Regions from separate parts of the Rhodococcus sp. FG69 genome, predicted to be linked through region 1. Evidence: riboswitches for the same ligand, from Rfam matches in the RefSeq annotation. Region 1 holds a riboswitch; the other holds the start of a gene.
The links. Region 1 has a riboswitch for cyclic di-AMP ahead of ACODSO_RS20165 (C40 family peptidase). Riboswitches for the same ligand answer to the same signal wherever they lie in the genome.
Positions count from the first base shown of each region.

Region 2: linked by a shared signal. The riboswitch ahead of ACODSO_RS08105 (transglycosylase family protein) and the one ahead of ACODSO_RS20165 (C40 family peptidase) in region 1 are both predicted to bind cyclic di-AMP.

Region 1 covers NZ_JBMDIX010000028.1:21,990-29,086, reverse strand. Annotated here, with positions in the region: gene ACODSO_RS20175 (hypothetical protein) at 1-1,114, opposite strand, end outside; gene ACODSO_RS20170 (C40 family peptidase) at 1,121-2,182, opposite strand; gene ACODSO_RS20165 (C40 family peptidase) at 2,555-3,088, opposite strand; cyclic di-AMP (ydaO/yuaA leader) riboswitch at 3,132-3,296, opposite strand; gene ACODSO_RS20160 (hypothetical protein) at 3,412-3,591, opposite strand; gene ACODSO_RS20155 (DEDD exonuclease domain-containing protein) at 3,841-5,565, shown strand; gene ACODSO_RS20150 (Lrp/AsnC family transcriptional regulator) at 5,622-5,897, shown strand; gene trpD (anthranilate phosphoribosyltransferase) at 5,903-6,976, opposite strand; gene ACODSO_RS20140 (hypothetical protein) at 7,054-7,097, opposite strand, start outside.
Region 2 covers NZ_JBMDIX010000007.1:136,182-143,278, reverse strand. Annotated here, with positions in the region: gene ACODSO_RS08120 (DUF7373 family lipoprotein) at 1-230, opposite strand, end outside; gene ACODSO_RS08115 (dynamin family protein) at 400-2,232, shown strand; gene ACODSO_RS08110 (dynamin family protein) at 2,229-3,647, shown strand; cyclic di-AMP (ydaO/yuaA leader) riboswitch at 3,967-4,150, shown strand; gene ACODSO_RS08105 (transglycosylase family protein) at 4,159-4,773, shown strand; gene ACODSO_RS08100 (hypothetical protein) at 4,858-5,046, opposite strand; gene ACODSO_RS08095 (helicase-associated domain-containing protein) at 5,108-7,097, shown strand, end outside.

The DNA of each region.
Region 1 (7,097 bases):
CACCGAAGTCGGAGTCTTCCGGGAAGACCGTAGGAGGTCCGCCCTCGGCGACAACGCGGCTCAAAGTCGGTGCGACACGATCGAAATCGGCCCCTGAGCCACGGTAACCGGAGTAGTCGGCAAAGCCTTCGAGGACCCAGGTGGGCGAGCCGTCGACCGTGGCGGAGCGTGCCGCCACATGCGTCAGCTCGTGCCGCAGGACCGATCTGGTCGTCGTGTCGGTCAACCGGTCCAGCGCAGCTGCACTGAATACCACGCGTTGCCCTGTGACGGTCTGCCCCGGGACGACAGAGTCGGACACGGAGACCGCTGCGACGTCTGTTCCCGCTGTGGCGGGACCCGCCGACACTGCGAATTCCTCGACGGATCCGGAGGTGAAGATCAGCGCGGTCTGCGGCCAGTCGTGCCCGTAGAAGTCCGACACGGCATCGACTGCCGACGGCAATTCGCTCGCCACACGGTCGATCAACAGCGACTGATCGGGGTGTCCGAGAACCACTGATGTTCCCCCAGAAGTCGACACCGATCTCGCGATCACCGGCCCGAAGTCCCACGGACCACGCCATGTCGTTCGGTCGACGCCCGCAATGTCTGTGTCCGAGACGATCCGCCACTCGTCGTCACGTTGCGCGAGCAGCAGCGCCACCGGTCGCCGAGTGGGCGTCGTATCGGGCCCGGTCACCGCGTATCGCAGAACCACCGATGGCGCCCAGACGTCGGCAGCGTTCAGCGGAGTCGCGACCGCGGAGGGAACCGGCACTTCGGGTTCGTCGACGAGGTCGTAGCCCCAATCTGCGAGCGGGACGGACGCGAGATTGGCAGCTCGGCGGATCTCGGACCGCAGGAACTCGGGAGAGGCGGCTGGATCGATCGTCTTCTCGAGGGCCGCCACGTCGTTCGAACGGACGGCATCGGCCCACCGATGCAGTAAGTCCTCGACACCCTGGCGACGCTGTGCCTCGTACGGATTGACCGCGGTTGCCGTGGTGGGCTCCGTGTCCGTCACCGGATCGGTACTGCACGCCGACAGTCCGAGCAGAACGCTCAGTACAACGACGGCCAGGCGCGCCCAACGAGGCTTCTCAGCAGAGCGCTCACCGCGGATCGACAGCACCGAGTGTCAGTAGCGACGCGCGCCGTAGTACGGGAACGACGCCATGGACTGCACCTTCACCGGCACCCCGAAGGTCGATGCGTGGAGTACGTTGCCGTTGCCCGCGTACAACCCGACGTGGGACGCATCCGGGTAGAACAACACGACATCGCCCGGCTGGAGATCCTTCTGATCGATCGGTGTTCCGCCGGATGCCTGCGCCTGGCTCGATCTCGGAAGTGTCTTACCGACTTGCTTGTACGCCCACACGACGAGGCCGGAACAATCGAATCCATCGGGACCTGTCGCACCCCATACATAGGGCTTCCCGACCTGGGTCAGACCAGCCTGCAACGCTCCGGATCCCGAACCGGGAATGAGGTTCGACAAGATCTTGGACAGGTCGAAGCCCGGGGGCAACGGCGATCCCGCGAGGTCGGCCTGCTCGGAGCTGGACAGCGCGTTGAAACTCGCAATGACCTCCGCCATCTGCCCCTGCAGTTCGCTCTGCTTCGCCTGGAGGCCGTCGCTGACGACCTTGGCTTGTTCGGCAGCAATCCGGGCGGTCTCCGCTGCGGTGCGTGCTGCGTCCTCGGCGGCAGCGGCATCAGCTGTGGCCTGCTTGAACTGCTGCACCTGGCGAGCGGTTTCCGCCGAGATGATGTCGAGAGCCGACATCTGGTCGAGCAACTGCTGAGGTGAATCGCTGACCATGACGGCAAACAGTCGATTGGTGCGCCCACCCTGATAGTTGACGTTGGCGACTTTGTCGACAGCAGGCTTCAGTTCCGCGAGTGCAGCCTGCGCGCGCGTAAGGGCGTCCTGGTGCGAACCGACGGCGGCTTCGGCGTCCCGTTGCGCTGCTGTCTTCGCGTCCAGATCGATCTGGGCGTTGTGCATTGCCTCGGTGGTCTGCTCCGACTCACGGGACAGATCGGCCAGACGCGTCTGAGCATCGGACGAATTGTCGACGCCCGGCTGCGCGTTGGCCGGGATAGTCGGACCGACCACGAGACACGCCGCTAGCACTGCGGCTGCGAGAACGCTCCGCTTGGAGCGGGTGACGCGCTTGACTGTCGGTGTCGCCACGAGAAAGTGTGTCTCCGTTCTTGCTGTTGAACCGGCCAAGTGATCAGCGCAACCGGATGGACACGATCGAACTGCACCGGTGGAACGAACTTCGTCGCCCAGCCACCCGGCTGGGCGACGATAACGTCTGGAAAACAAACCCTACCCATGAGTAGGGCCTGTCGGGGAGAAATCGAGTCGTAGAACTCGGACATTTCTCGACGATCCGGCGGCTTTGCTGGACCGACGGACTCGGCTAGGTTACGGAACGGTATCGCGAGAGTCCATTCGAGTGAGTGACGACCGACCATCTCGGCCCAAAACGACCAACAGCATCAGGCGCGCCGAAGACGGCTGCAACCTGATGCTGTCGGAAGGGGTCGATCATGGAGATCAGTAGCGACGCGCTCCATCGGAGGGCATCGAAGACACGGGAGCGACCTTCACAGGAACGCCCGATGTCGATGCATGGATGACGTTGCCGTTGCCTGCATAGATTCCGGAGTGCGAACCGCCGTAGAAGGACACGACGTCGCCCGGCTGCAGGTCCGACATGGACACTGGAGTACCGGCGGCGGCCTGGTCGTAGCTGGTACGAGGAAGGCTGATTCCGGCCTGCTTGTAGGCCCACTGGACGAGACCCGAGCAATCGAACGAACTCGGACCCGCTGCGCCGTAGACGTACGGCGCACCGATCTTCGACTCAGCGGCCTGTACGGCCTTGGCTGCCGGCGTCACCTGAGGTGCCACGGGGGCAGGCGCGCCTGGCATGCCCGGGATCTCGGCAGGCAGCGGAGGAAGACCTGGGATTTCCGGAACCTCGAAAGTGCCGATTCCGGGGATGGTGATGGGAGCCGCCATTGCGGGGGCAGCGGGTAGAACGACCGCACCCGCGGCGATCGCACCTGCTACGAGAATTCGACGCATCTGACGGGTTGAAGTATGTGACGCCACGAGAAGGGGTTGCTCCGTTTCTTCCGTTCATCCGCCGACCGAGTTAGCTGACGGGTTCGGGCTGGGAAGATCAGCCCTACCCGCGTCGTCGCTTTCGCGATTCGGCGGGATTCACCCCAATAAAAATCGGGTTCCCGGTACGGGTGCTCTTGCGTGCATCCCGATTAGGCGGTGCCCTGCGACGCCACTCCGGTTTGGACTGGCGAGACTCCGCAAGGTCTCAGGAAGGTTACGAAATGGCATACCCCCGTGTCGACCCCAACGCGCCGACGAGTCGGGTCAAGTGCGATTCCGTGCTAGATCGCGCGGCGATCGCCCGCGGGGTCACGATGCGATAACGACCCATCGCCGGAGGGCTCCTCACCGTCCGTCACGAGACGCAGACGCGGTACGAGACCACCCTCTGCAAGGATGCCCATCGCACCCAATTCCTCCTGGTCGAGGGCAATTCGAGGCGGCCCCGAACTGACGGGCACACCATCCCTCGTGGGCAATCCCGGAGCCCCGAGGAGGACCGTCACAACACAGTCGGCGCACGAGATGTCGCGCACCCTGCAATCACCGCAATCGACGATCATGTGATCCTCGTCTCTTTCGTAGGTCAGCTCGCGTTTTCGGTCGCTCGTCCCGAACCTAACGGCACACTCCGACACATTTCCCTCAGCGGTCCACCGACGCTCATCACGCCGGCTTCCTGTCGGTATGCGGCGCTACCGTCCTGGGTTGTGAGCCTGCCGATCCAACTGAGCTTCGACGAACTCGACACTCCGTTGCACGAAACGACGTTCGTCGTGGTCGACCTCGAGACCACGGGGGGCAGCGCCGATACCGAGGCGATCACCGAGATCGGCGCAGTCAAGGTCAGAGGCGGTCAAGTCATCGGCGAGTTCGCGACACTGATCGATCCGGGCCGATCGATCCCCCCGTACATCGTGGAGTTGACCGGTATCACCAGCGCGATGGTCATCGGCGCTCCGCGGATCGAACGCGTACTGCCAGGCTTCCTGGAATTCGCCCGCGGTTCGGTTCTCGTTGCCCACAACGCACGGTTCGACACCGGGTTTCTCCGGGCAGCGGCCTCTCGACTGGACATCGCCTGGCCCAAGTTTCAGGTGCTGTGCACCGTCAAACTTGCCCGACGCGTGCTCACTCGCGACGAAGCACCGTCCGTCAAATTGTCCGCCCTCTCGTCCCTCTTCCAGGTGAGCACCCAACCGACGCACCGGGCACTCGACGACGCCAGAGCCACCGTCGATGTGCTGCACGCTCTCATCGAGCGTGTGGGCAACCAGGGCGTACACAGCTACGCAGAGCTCGTCGACTACCTGCCGACCGTGTCCGCCGGACAGCGCGCCAAACGTTCGCTCGCGGCCCAGCTACCCCGTACCCCTGGCGTGTACCTCTTCAAAGGTCCCGGAAACGAGGTTCTGTACGTCGGCACCTCCAACAACCTTCAGCGGCGAGTTCGCAACTACTTCACCGGGTCGGAGACCCGCGGCCGCATGAAGGAGATGGTGGGCCTTGCGGTCGCTGTCGATCACGTCGAATGTGCACACGCTCTCGAAGCCGGCGTCCGAGAACTCAGGCTCCTCTGTGCCCACATTCCGCCGTACAACCGACGATCGAAGTTCCCCAAAAAAGGATGGTGGATCACGACGACATCCGAGGCGTTTCCGCGCCTGTCGGTGGTACGAACACCAGCACCGGACTCGATCGGCCCGTTTGCTGTTCGCGCCGATGCTGCCGACGCAGCCGCCCTCATTGCCGAGTTCTATGCCATCCGCACATGTACGCGTCGGATTCCGAGATCTGCGGTGCACGATTGCGAGCCGACAGCGGTCGGCGGGTGTGCGGCTGCCAGCGCCGAGGCGATCTCACTAGAGCAGTACGCGCCGGTGCCCGCGCGTTTCCATGCCCTCGCCCGCGGGAACGACGCCAGTGCCCTCGACGCAATCAGAGACAGAGTCACCGCGCTCGCCGATGCCCACCTCTTCGAATCGGCAGCACGGCTACGCGATCGGCTCGCCGTTCTGGCCGATGTGTTGCGGCGGCTGCACCGTCTCCACGCTATCGCTGCCATTGCCGAACTCGTCGTCGCACGGAGAGCCGCTGACGGCGGGTGGGAACTCGCGGTCGTGCGATACGGCAGGCTCGCTGCGGCGGCGACCACATCACGCCGTGTCCACCCTATGCCGGTCGTGGAGGCCATCGTCGCCGCTGCGGAGACCGTCGTTCCCGACACCACACCTTTGCGCGGCGCATCGCCGGAGGAGGTTGGACTCGTCGCGCGGTGGCTGGACTCGGACGGGGTCAGAATCGTGCGCACGACCGACGGGTACGCCGAACCCGTTCACGGCGCGGGCGGATGGAAGCAATGGTGCGCGACCGCCCGCACTGTTGCGCGGCTCGAACGCGGCACGCACGACGAACCGATCGGACGGGCGCACTAAACTCGGTCTCCATCACATGGTCGAGCTAGGTACCACCGAGGTAGTGAAGGAGCTCCATGATCAACGCCATCGTCATGATCGACGCCGAGGCTCACGCGATCCCGGAGACCGCCCAGGCGGTAGCAGACGTCGACGGTGTCAGCGAGGTGTATTCGTGCGCCGGCGACGTGGACCTGATCGCCATCGTCAAGGTGCGGGATCACCAACAGATCGCCGAGGTCGTCACGCAACGGATCAACAAGGTGCCGGGGGTCGTCAACACAGCAACCCACATTGCTTTTCAGTCCTACTCGAGTGCAGACGTAGAAGCCGGCTTCTCGATCGGCGAATAACGGCGTCAGTCGAGCTGGTTCGACCTCGCGACCCAACGTTCCAGCAACTCGGCAGTGGCGCCTGAGTCGAGAGCAGCTGCGCCGCGCTCCAATCCCTGCTTCATCCGCGACGTCAGATCAGCGGCGTCGATCCCCCCGGATATGCCGTCGAGGGCAGTGAGCGCGGCCGCAGCGTTGAGAAGCACAGCGTCGCGGACCGCACCGTGTTCGCCCCTGAACACCGACCGGGCAATGTCGGCGTTGAAGGCAGCGTCTCCGCCCTTCAACGATTCGATGGGGACGTAGTCGAGACCGAAATCTCTCGGATCGATCTTCGTGACGGTCACCGAACCGTTCGACACGACATGAACCGTGGTGGTCGTCGACATCGTGATTTCGTCGAGCCCATCGTCGCCGCGCACGATCAGCGCGCTCGATCCCCGATCGGCGAAGACCTGGGCGACGACGGACACCAACGATTCGAAGGCGCACCCGATCAGACCTGCCCGAGGTTGTCCGGGGTTCGTCAGCGGGCCGAGGACGTTGAACACGGTTGGAATACCGATTTCCTTGCGCGGTGGACCCGCGAATCGGAGCGCCGGATGGTAGATGGGGGCGAAACAGAATCCAATTCCTACCTCGCGAACTGTGGTCGCCACTCCCGCCGGTCCCAACCCGAACTTCACTCCCAACGCTTCGAGCACGTCGGTCGTCCCGCTCTGCGAGGACGCCGCCCTGTTGCCGTGTTTGACGACGCGGCCACCCGCCGCCGCCACGACCACAGCGGCCATCGTGGAGATGTTGACCGTGTCGGCGCCGTCGCCTCCGGTCCCCACCACGTCGACGGCGTTCGGTTCGCTGTCGACCAACGTCGCATGCGCGAGCATCGAATCGGCAAGTCCGCGCACTTCTTCCGGGGTCGGCCCTTTCATCTTCAGAGCGACACCGAATGCGGCGATCTGCGCTGCCGTGGCGTTGTCGGACATGATCTCGTCCATCGCCCAACTCGTGTCGGCACTGGAGAGGTCGGCATTCGACGTCAGCGCCCCGAGTACCTTCTTCCAGGTCCTGCTCGGCTCACCGATCTTCGATTCGATCATCTTCTCCCCGCACCTTCCTCGACATCGGACAAGCCGACCCACACGAGGAGGTCGGCCGCGACACGCGCCCGCAAAGCCTAATCAGCGATGTCCCTTCGGGCCGTACCAGGTGGCGAGGCGG
Region 2 (7,097 bases), on a different contig from region 1:
GCCGGGTCGACAGCACTGCTCTCCTCGCTCGCGTCTCCGCCGGATTTCGCCACGGGCAGGCCGTCGCTGGTGTCGGTGCCGCATCCGGCCAATACCGCACCGGCGCAGGCAATCGCCCCTGCACGCCTCAGCCATGTTCTCGAACGCACGCGAAGATCCTCTCGGTAGTAAGCCCGGTCGTCGAAGACTGCGCCGGGCTCGTTGTCGGTGTCACTGACTGTTGGATGCATCCGGCACCGCATAAGGTTCCCGCACCGAGGCCACCAATTCCTCTCGACGAATCCACGACGGTGCCGACCGGGCTCCGTTCCGCGCCCCGACGATGGCCGGGGTTAGAGTCTGACCGCGCAGATCATGCGCACGGGGGTCGAAATCGAAGGCGAACGAAGCGGAGGGGCAGTGAACTCGAGCGATACAGCAGCGCCTCCTGCCCCGGCAACAGATCGCGCCGCGGCATTGCTCGAGACGATCACCACCAAGATCCTGCGCCCGTTCCAGTTCGACGCGGTCGCCGACCTCGCCGCTCGCCGCGCCGCACAGGACCTCGCCCGCACTGTCGTCGTGGTCGGAGAAGTCAAGCGCGGCAAGAGTTTCCTCGTCAATGCCCTCGTCGGGTTCCGGGATGCCTCCCCGGTCGGTGTCGACGTGACAACCTCGACGACCCTGTCGTTCACCGATACCGACGCAGGTGCGCCAGGCGGGGGCGCGGAGTTGATCTATCCCGATCGCACCGAGGCGATCCCCCACGCCGACCTGGAGGACTGGGTTTCCTGCGAAGGCGCGCGCGTCCGCGATGCCCGAGCGGTGGAGCTGCCGACCCGCGCAGTGGTCGCTGTGCCCGGCAACCGGATGGGGACCACAACGGTCATCGACACTCCCGGTGTCGGCGGCCTCGACCCCTCGTACGCCGCTCTCGCGGCCGACAGCGCAGCGCGAGCATGCGTGGTGGTGATAGTCTGCGACGCGTCCACCCCGCTCACCGCACCCGAGATGGAGTTCATCTCCGGCGCCGGCGCTGGCGTCGAGGCACTGATCGTTGCGGTGACCAAGACCGACAAGAACGTGCGTCGGTGGAGGCCGATCGTAGAGCAGAACACCGCCCTGCTGCGCGAGCATCTCGGTCGCGAAATTCCGGTGCTCGGGGTCTCGAGCCTGCGGGCCGTCGTCGCCGCCGAGATGCCACCGGGCGCTGCCCGCGACGCGGCCGAGCATCGTTCCGGGATCACCGCGCTGCGCGCGTTGATCGAGACGAAACTCGCTGTCGCCGATCAACTTCCGGCGGCCAGCGGGTTGCGGACCGCGGTAGGTGGACTGCGTAGCCTCGCCGACGACCTCGCCGTTCAGATCGCGGCGATCGACGACGCGGCTCGGGTGGTCCCCGATTTGACCGCGCAGCTCGACGAACTGAAAGAGCTCAAAGATCACTCCCAGCAGTGGGAGCAATATCTGCAACGCGATCTGACGCTGATCCGGCAGAACGCCACCGCCGAACTCGACCGACGGCTCGATGCGATCCGCGAGAAGTGGACGAGCAGGATCAACAAGAACGGGATGGAGGTGCTACGGAAGAACCCGCAGCACTTCACCGCCGAAATGGAGAGAGACTTCCAATCGGCGATGGCCGAGTCGATGACGGTCTTCCTGGAGCAGCTCTACACCACGATCGTGAAACCGCGATTCGATTCCGATGTGGTGTGGGAAGAGATCTACGAGCAGGTCGTGGCCACCCTGTCCGGCCGCACGCTCGACACGCACTCCGTCGCCGGCAAACGCCATGGGCTGCTCGATCCGTCGATGTTGACCATGGGAGTGATGGGATCGTCGATGCTCGGCGGCATCGTCGGACTCTCCACCGTCGTGGGCGTCGGAGCCGTGGTGGGGATCGCGTGGGTCGGTTTCAACCTGGGGTTTCGGGCCATGCGCGCCGGTAAGACGAATCTGCTGAGCTGGATGCGAGAAACGACTGCCGCGACCAAGACAGCGACCGCTCGGACGTTCGAATCGACCATCGCACTTGCCCGCCCGGAGATCGTGATTCGCTATCGCGAGCATCTCAAGACCTCGATCGCACAGTTGCAGTCGCAGATCAAGGACGCCGAAGAAAGTGCCCGCTCGGATACTGCCGTACGGGAAAAGAAACGCGACCGCCTGGAAAACAACCTGAAAGTGGTGAAGGGCAACATCACCCGAGCCGAAGCCCTCATTGCCGAACTCACCGGAGTGGGACGATGACGGCGCAAGGAACGCAGCTCGACCCGGTTCGTGCAGGACTCGATCGCGCCCTGCACGCCCTCGCGGCACTCGGCCCGGACTTGGCCGGCCACGCCAACCGCATCGGTGCCATCCTGTGGTCACCGCCGCGGATCGTCATCGTCGGCCGACTCAAAGCCGGAAAATCGACACTGGTCAACGCGTTGATCGGCGCGAAGATCGCCGACACCGGCGCGCTCGAAGCCACCAGGGTTGTCTCGGTGTACCAAGAGGGTGCACCAGCTCGCGCCGAGGCAGTGCTCGTCGACGGTACTCGGGCACCGGTACACACCGAACGGGGCCGGATCCACGGTCTCGACATCGCGCCGCACGACATCGCCTACCTGCATCGGTGGTTGCCCTCGGCCGCGATCCGCGAGTACACCCTCGTCGACACCCCGGGTCTGGCGACGTTGACGGCCGAGAACGAAGCTCGAACCCGGCGGGTCCTCATCGACGGGTACGACCAAACTCGCACCGCGTCCGTCGACGCCGATGCCGCAGTGTTCTTGTTCGACGGGGCTCCCCGGGCGGACGAGATCGATTTCCTCCGCCAACTCGGCTTCACCCCGTTGACCACCCTGGGAGTGCTGTCGCGCGCGGACGGCTTCGGTGAAGGCGCTCTCGGAGCCCGCGATCCGCTCGCGCATGCGGGCGAGCACGCAACACGGTTGTCGGCCCAGCTCGCCGACACCGTGATGACCGTCGTTCCGATCGCAGGTCTGCTCGCCGAGACCTCGCACACCGGAGTTCTCACCGAAGCCGACGCCCGCGCCCTGCATGCCATGCACGGGATCGACCCGTTCGATCTGATCGACCTGCTCGACTCCGACGACGACGCGCTCGTCCCTCCACACGTGCGCGGCCGATTGGTCGACCTGCTCGGCGAATACGGCACGATCCACGGCCGCACCGTCGCGGCACAGGGCGCTGCAGCGCTCAACGACTGGCTCGTCGCGCATTCCGGTGTGCCGAGACTGCAGAATCTCCTTGCCTCTCATCTGGGCGCGTTCGCGGCGGTGAAACGTGCCCACCGCATCCTCGGCGAACTCGACCGCCTCGCCTACAGCCACCCCGAGCGCGAGCGCATTCGCGACATCGTCGATCACCTGCGATCCGACCCGGCCCTCCACACCGTCGTGCTGTTCGGACATCTCGAAGCGATGCTCGGCGCCGATCCGGCATCTCCGGTCACCCAGGAACTACGTCGTCTCGTCGAACACAGCACACCGGCATCGAGACTGGGCATCTCCCCCACCGCCGGGCCCGACCACGTCCGGGCAGCCGCGCAGGACAAGCTCGCCTGGGCGCACACGCAGGCCCTCGTGACCCTCACCGCTGCCGAAGATGCCGCACTGGTCGCGCTGATCCACACGTACGGAAACCTGAGCCGCTGACGGCGGGTGCCTCCGGGTCCCAAGCTGGATGCCCAGTCACTTTCGTCACTTCAGCCCCACCTGGATCATGTGACTTCTGTCACATAACGATGGGGTAACGGAAGGGCAACGCCTGAGCGTCATCGGAACTCCGACGCTGCTAGCTGCAGGTTCGTTCGTTACCCAGAATCGGGTTCGGCGATGCAGCAGTCCTGGCCGAAAATGAAACAGTTACCAAATGGTGACACTCCAGGGGAATTTCAGTACGGTCAGTGGCGGCTGAGAAACTTCGGCCGACTCCGTACCCGCAGCGCCAAACCTCGTCCCGCGGGAACGGACCCCCACAAGAACACCCAGGGGACGAGGACGGGGGACCCACACGTCCTCTCGGATAACCGGAAAGCTGTGCGAGAGCACAACTTTCCTTGGGGTGAAGCCCAACATTTCCTTCGGGAGAGTTGGGCCGGGCTACCTCTCAGCCCGAACCCGACAGCTGACCTCGCAGGCGCCAGTGGAGAGGATTTCAACTCGTATGAGCGGACGTCATCGCAAGCCGACCACCACCGGCCGCACCGTAGCCAAGGTCGCCGTAACCGGCGCGATCATGGGCACAGCAGGCTTGGCCTTCACGGGCACCGCCAGTGCTGCCCCTGATTCCGACTGGGACCGACTCGCACAGTGCGAGGCCGGCGGCAACTGGGGCATCAACACCGGCAACGGCTTCCAGGGCGGCCTGCAGTTCTCGCCGAGCACCTGGACCTCGCACGGCGGCGGGCAGTACGCCGCCTCTGCCAACCAGGCCAGCCGCGAAGAACAGATCGCAGTCGCCGAGAAGGTGCTCGCATCGCAGGGCTGGGGCGCATGGCCTTCCTGCTCGTCGAGCCTCGGACTCAGCAGCTCGCCTTCCGAGCGCAGTGTCCCGGCATCGCCGAAGTCTGCTCCCGAGGCACCGAAGCTTCCCGACCTCACCAGCATCCCGACGGTCGACGGCACCGCCGAGGTCATCGACGGCATCACGGGCGCGGTGCAGACCATCACCAACGACCCGCAGATCGCCACGCTGATCAAGGACGCGACCCAGGGAATTCAGCTCGATCCCCAGCTGGTCGAGTTCTACCAGGCCAACAAGGCATTCCTGCCTCAGTAAAGCGTCACACTCGACGAAGAAGGCCCCCGATCACTCGGGGGCCTTCTTCGTTGTGGAGAAGCCTGAGGTGTGGAGCAGGTAGTTCTAGCGATTGACGACGGTCACGGGGTGGGCATACGGCAACTGGTCCACGGGCAGCGGGAACTCGGTGTCCTCGCCGTAAGGAGACAAGCCTCCCGAGCGTGAGGAGGCCAACTCACTCACCGCGTGGTCGCCGCGTGCGGTTTCCGGCCAGCCTGGATCGACGTAGGGCTTCTTCGACTTGTTCACCATGCGCCTATTTTGACACCTGCGCTGCGGCATCCGCCAGCCCAGGTCACTAATCTGATAAGCGATGACCGAAACAGCAGCGCCACCGGACCTCGCCACCTGGTTGAAGTCCCGTACCGATACCGAACTCGTCGGCACCCTCACGCTGCGCCCGGACCTGACCGTGCCGCCGCCGTCGACGATCGCTGTGCTCGCCGGACGAGCCGAGCAACGGGCCTCGATCCTCCGGAGCGCCGACACGCTGGACACCCTTGCACTGACCATTCTCGAGCTGCTCGCCATCGAGGGCGCCCACGAGATGCCAGTGCCGCGCTCGCAACTCGACGCTGCCATCGACAAGCGAGCAAGCGCCAAGGCAGTCGAGAAGGCACTGTCGGCGCTTCGCGAGCGTGCACTGGTCTGGGGCACCCGCTCGCTCCGGATGACGCCTGCTGCTCGCGATGCGGTGCCATGGCGGATCGGGCGCATCCTCGATTCCACCGAGGTCCTGACCCCGGAGCGCATCACCGAGGCGCTGGCCGAAATCGACGACAGCTCGCGCAAGCTGCTCTCTACGCTTGCCCGCTCGTCGCCCACCGGGCGCACCCGCGACGCCGCCCCGGGCACCTCACCCGACCGGCCCGTCCAGAAGCTCTTGCGGGCAGGCCTGTTGATCTGGCTCGACGAGCAGACCGTCGAACTTCCCGCTCAGGTCGGCCAGGCGTTGCGCGGCGAACCGATCTCGGACCCCACGTCGATGACACCGCCGAAGCCACAGGCGACCAAGAACTCTCTCGCCGACGTCAACGCGACTGCCGCAGGCGAAGCGCTCGAATTGATACGGCACTGTGCAGCGGTCATCGATGCGCTGGCGGTCAGCCCGGCTCCAGCCCTGAAAGCCGGTGGTCTCGGCGTCCGCGAAGCGAAGCGCATCAGCAAGGCCACCGGCCTCGACGAGGCGCAGGTGAGCCTTCTCCTCGAACTGCTGGCGGGCGCATCGTTGATCGCGAGCGGCACTCCCGATCCCGTGCCGTCGAACGATTCCGGCGACGACTACTGGGCACCGACCGTCGCAGTCGATTCCTGGATCACTGCAACTCCCGCCGCACGCTGGCACGCGATCGCATCGGCATGGCTCGATCTCCAGCGGGCGCCATGGTTGATCGGCATGCGCGATCCCACCGACAAACCCGTCGCCGCGCTGTCCGAGGAAGTGCGCTCTCCCGCCGCACCTCGCGATCGTCGAACCATCCTCGAATATCTGGCCGAGCTCAGTTCGGGTACGGCAACGACCCCGACCGACGTCTCGCGGGGACTGGCGTGGCGGCGACCACGGTCTGCTGCCCGCTTCGGGTTACGCCCAGTGGAGAAGATGCTCGACGAGGCCACCACGCTCGGCATCGTCGCGCGCGGTGCGCTGTCGACACCGGGCAAAGCGCTACTGCACGGGGGCGACGCCGAGGCGTCGATGCGCGACGCGCTCCCGACCCCGATCGACTACGTACTGCTGCAGGCCGACCTGACACTCGTCGCGCCAGGGCCGTTGGAGCCGGACCTGCACGACCGCATCGGGCTCGTCGCCGACGTCGAATCGGCAGGTGCCGCGACGGTGTATCGCGTCACCGAGGACAGTCTTCGCCGCGCGCTCGATGTCGGGTTGAGCGCAGCCGAGCTGCACTCACTGTTCGGGACACATTCACGAACACCGGTTCCACAGGGGCTCAGCTACCTCATCGACGACGTCGCCCGACGCCACGGCCGATTGCGGGCAGGCGTCGCATCGTCCTTCGTTCGGTGCGAGGATCCGGCACTGCTGGCCGAGGTCCTGACATCCAGCGCAGCAGAACAGTTGGCGCTGCGGGCATTGGCGCCGACGGTTGCCATCTCACAGGCATCTCTCGCGGAAGTCATGAACGTGCTCGGCGCGGCGGGTTTCGCACCCGCAGGTGAGGACGCGAACGGCGCAATCGTGGATCTACGGAGCCGCGGCGCGCGGGTCGCTGTCCGGCGCTCGCGTGCCCACTTCCGTAGTCCAGCCGTACCGACCGACGAACAGCTCGGACGCCTCGTCACCG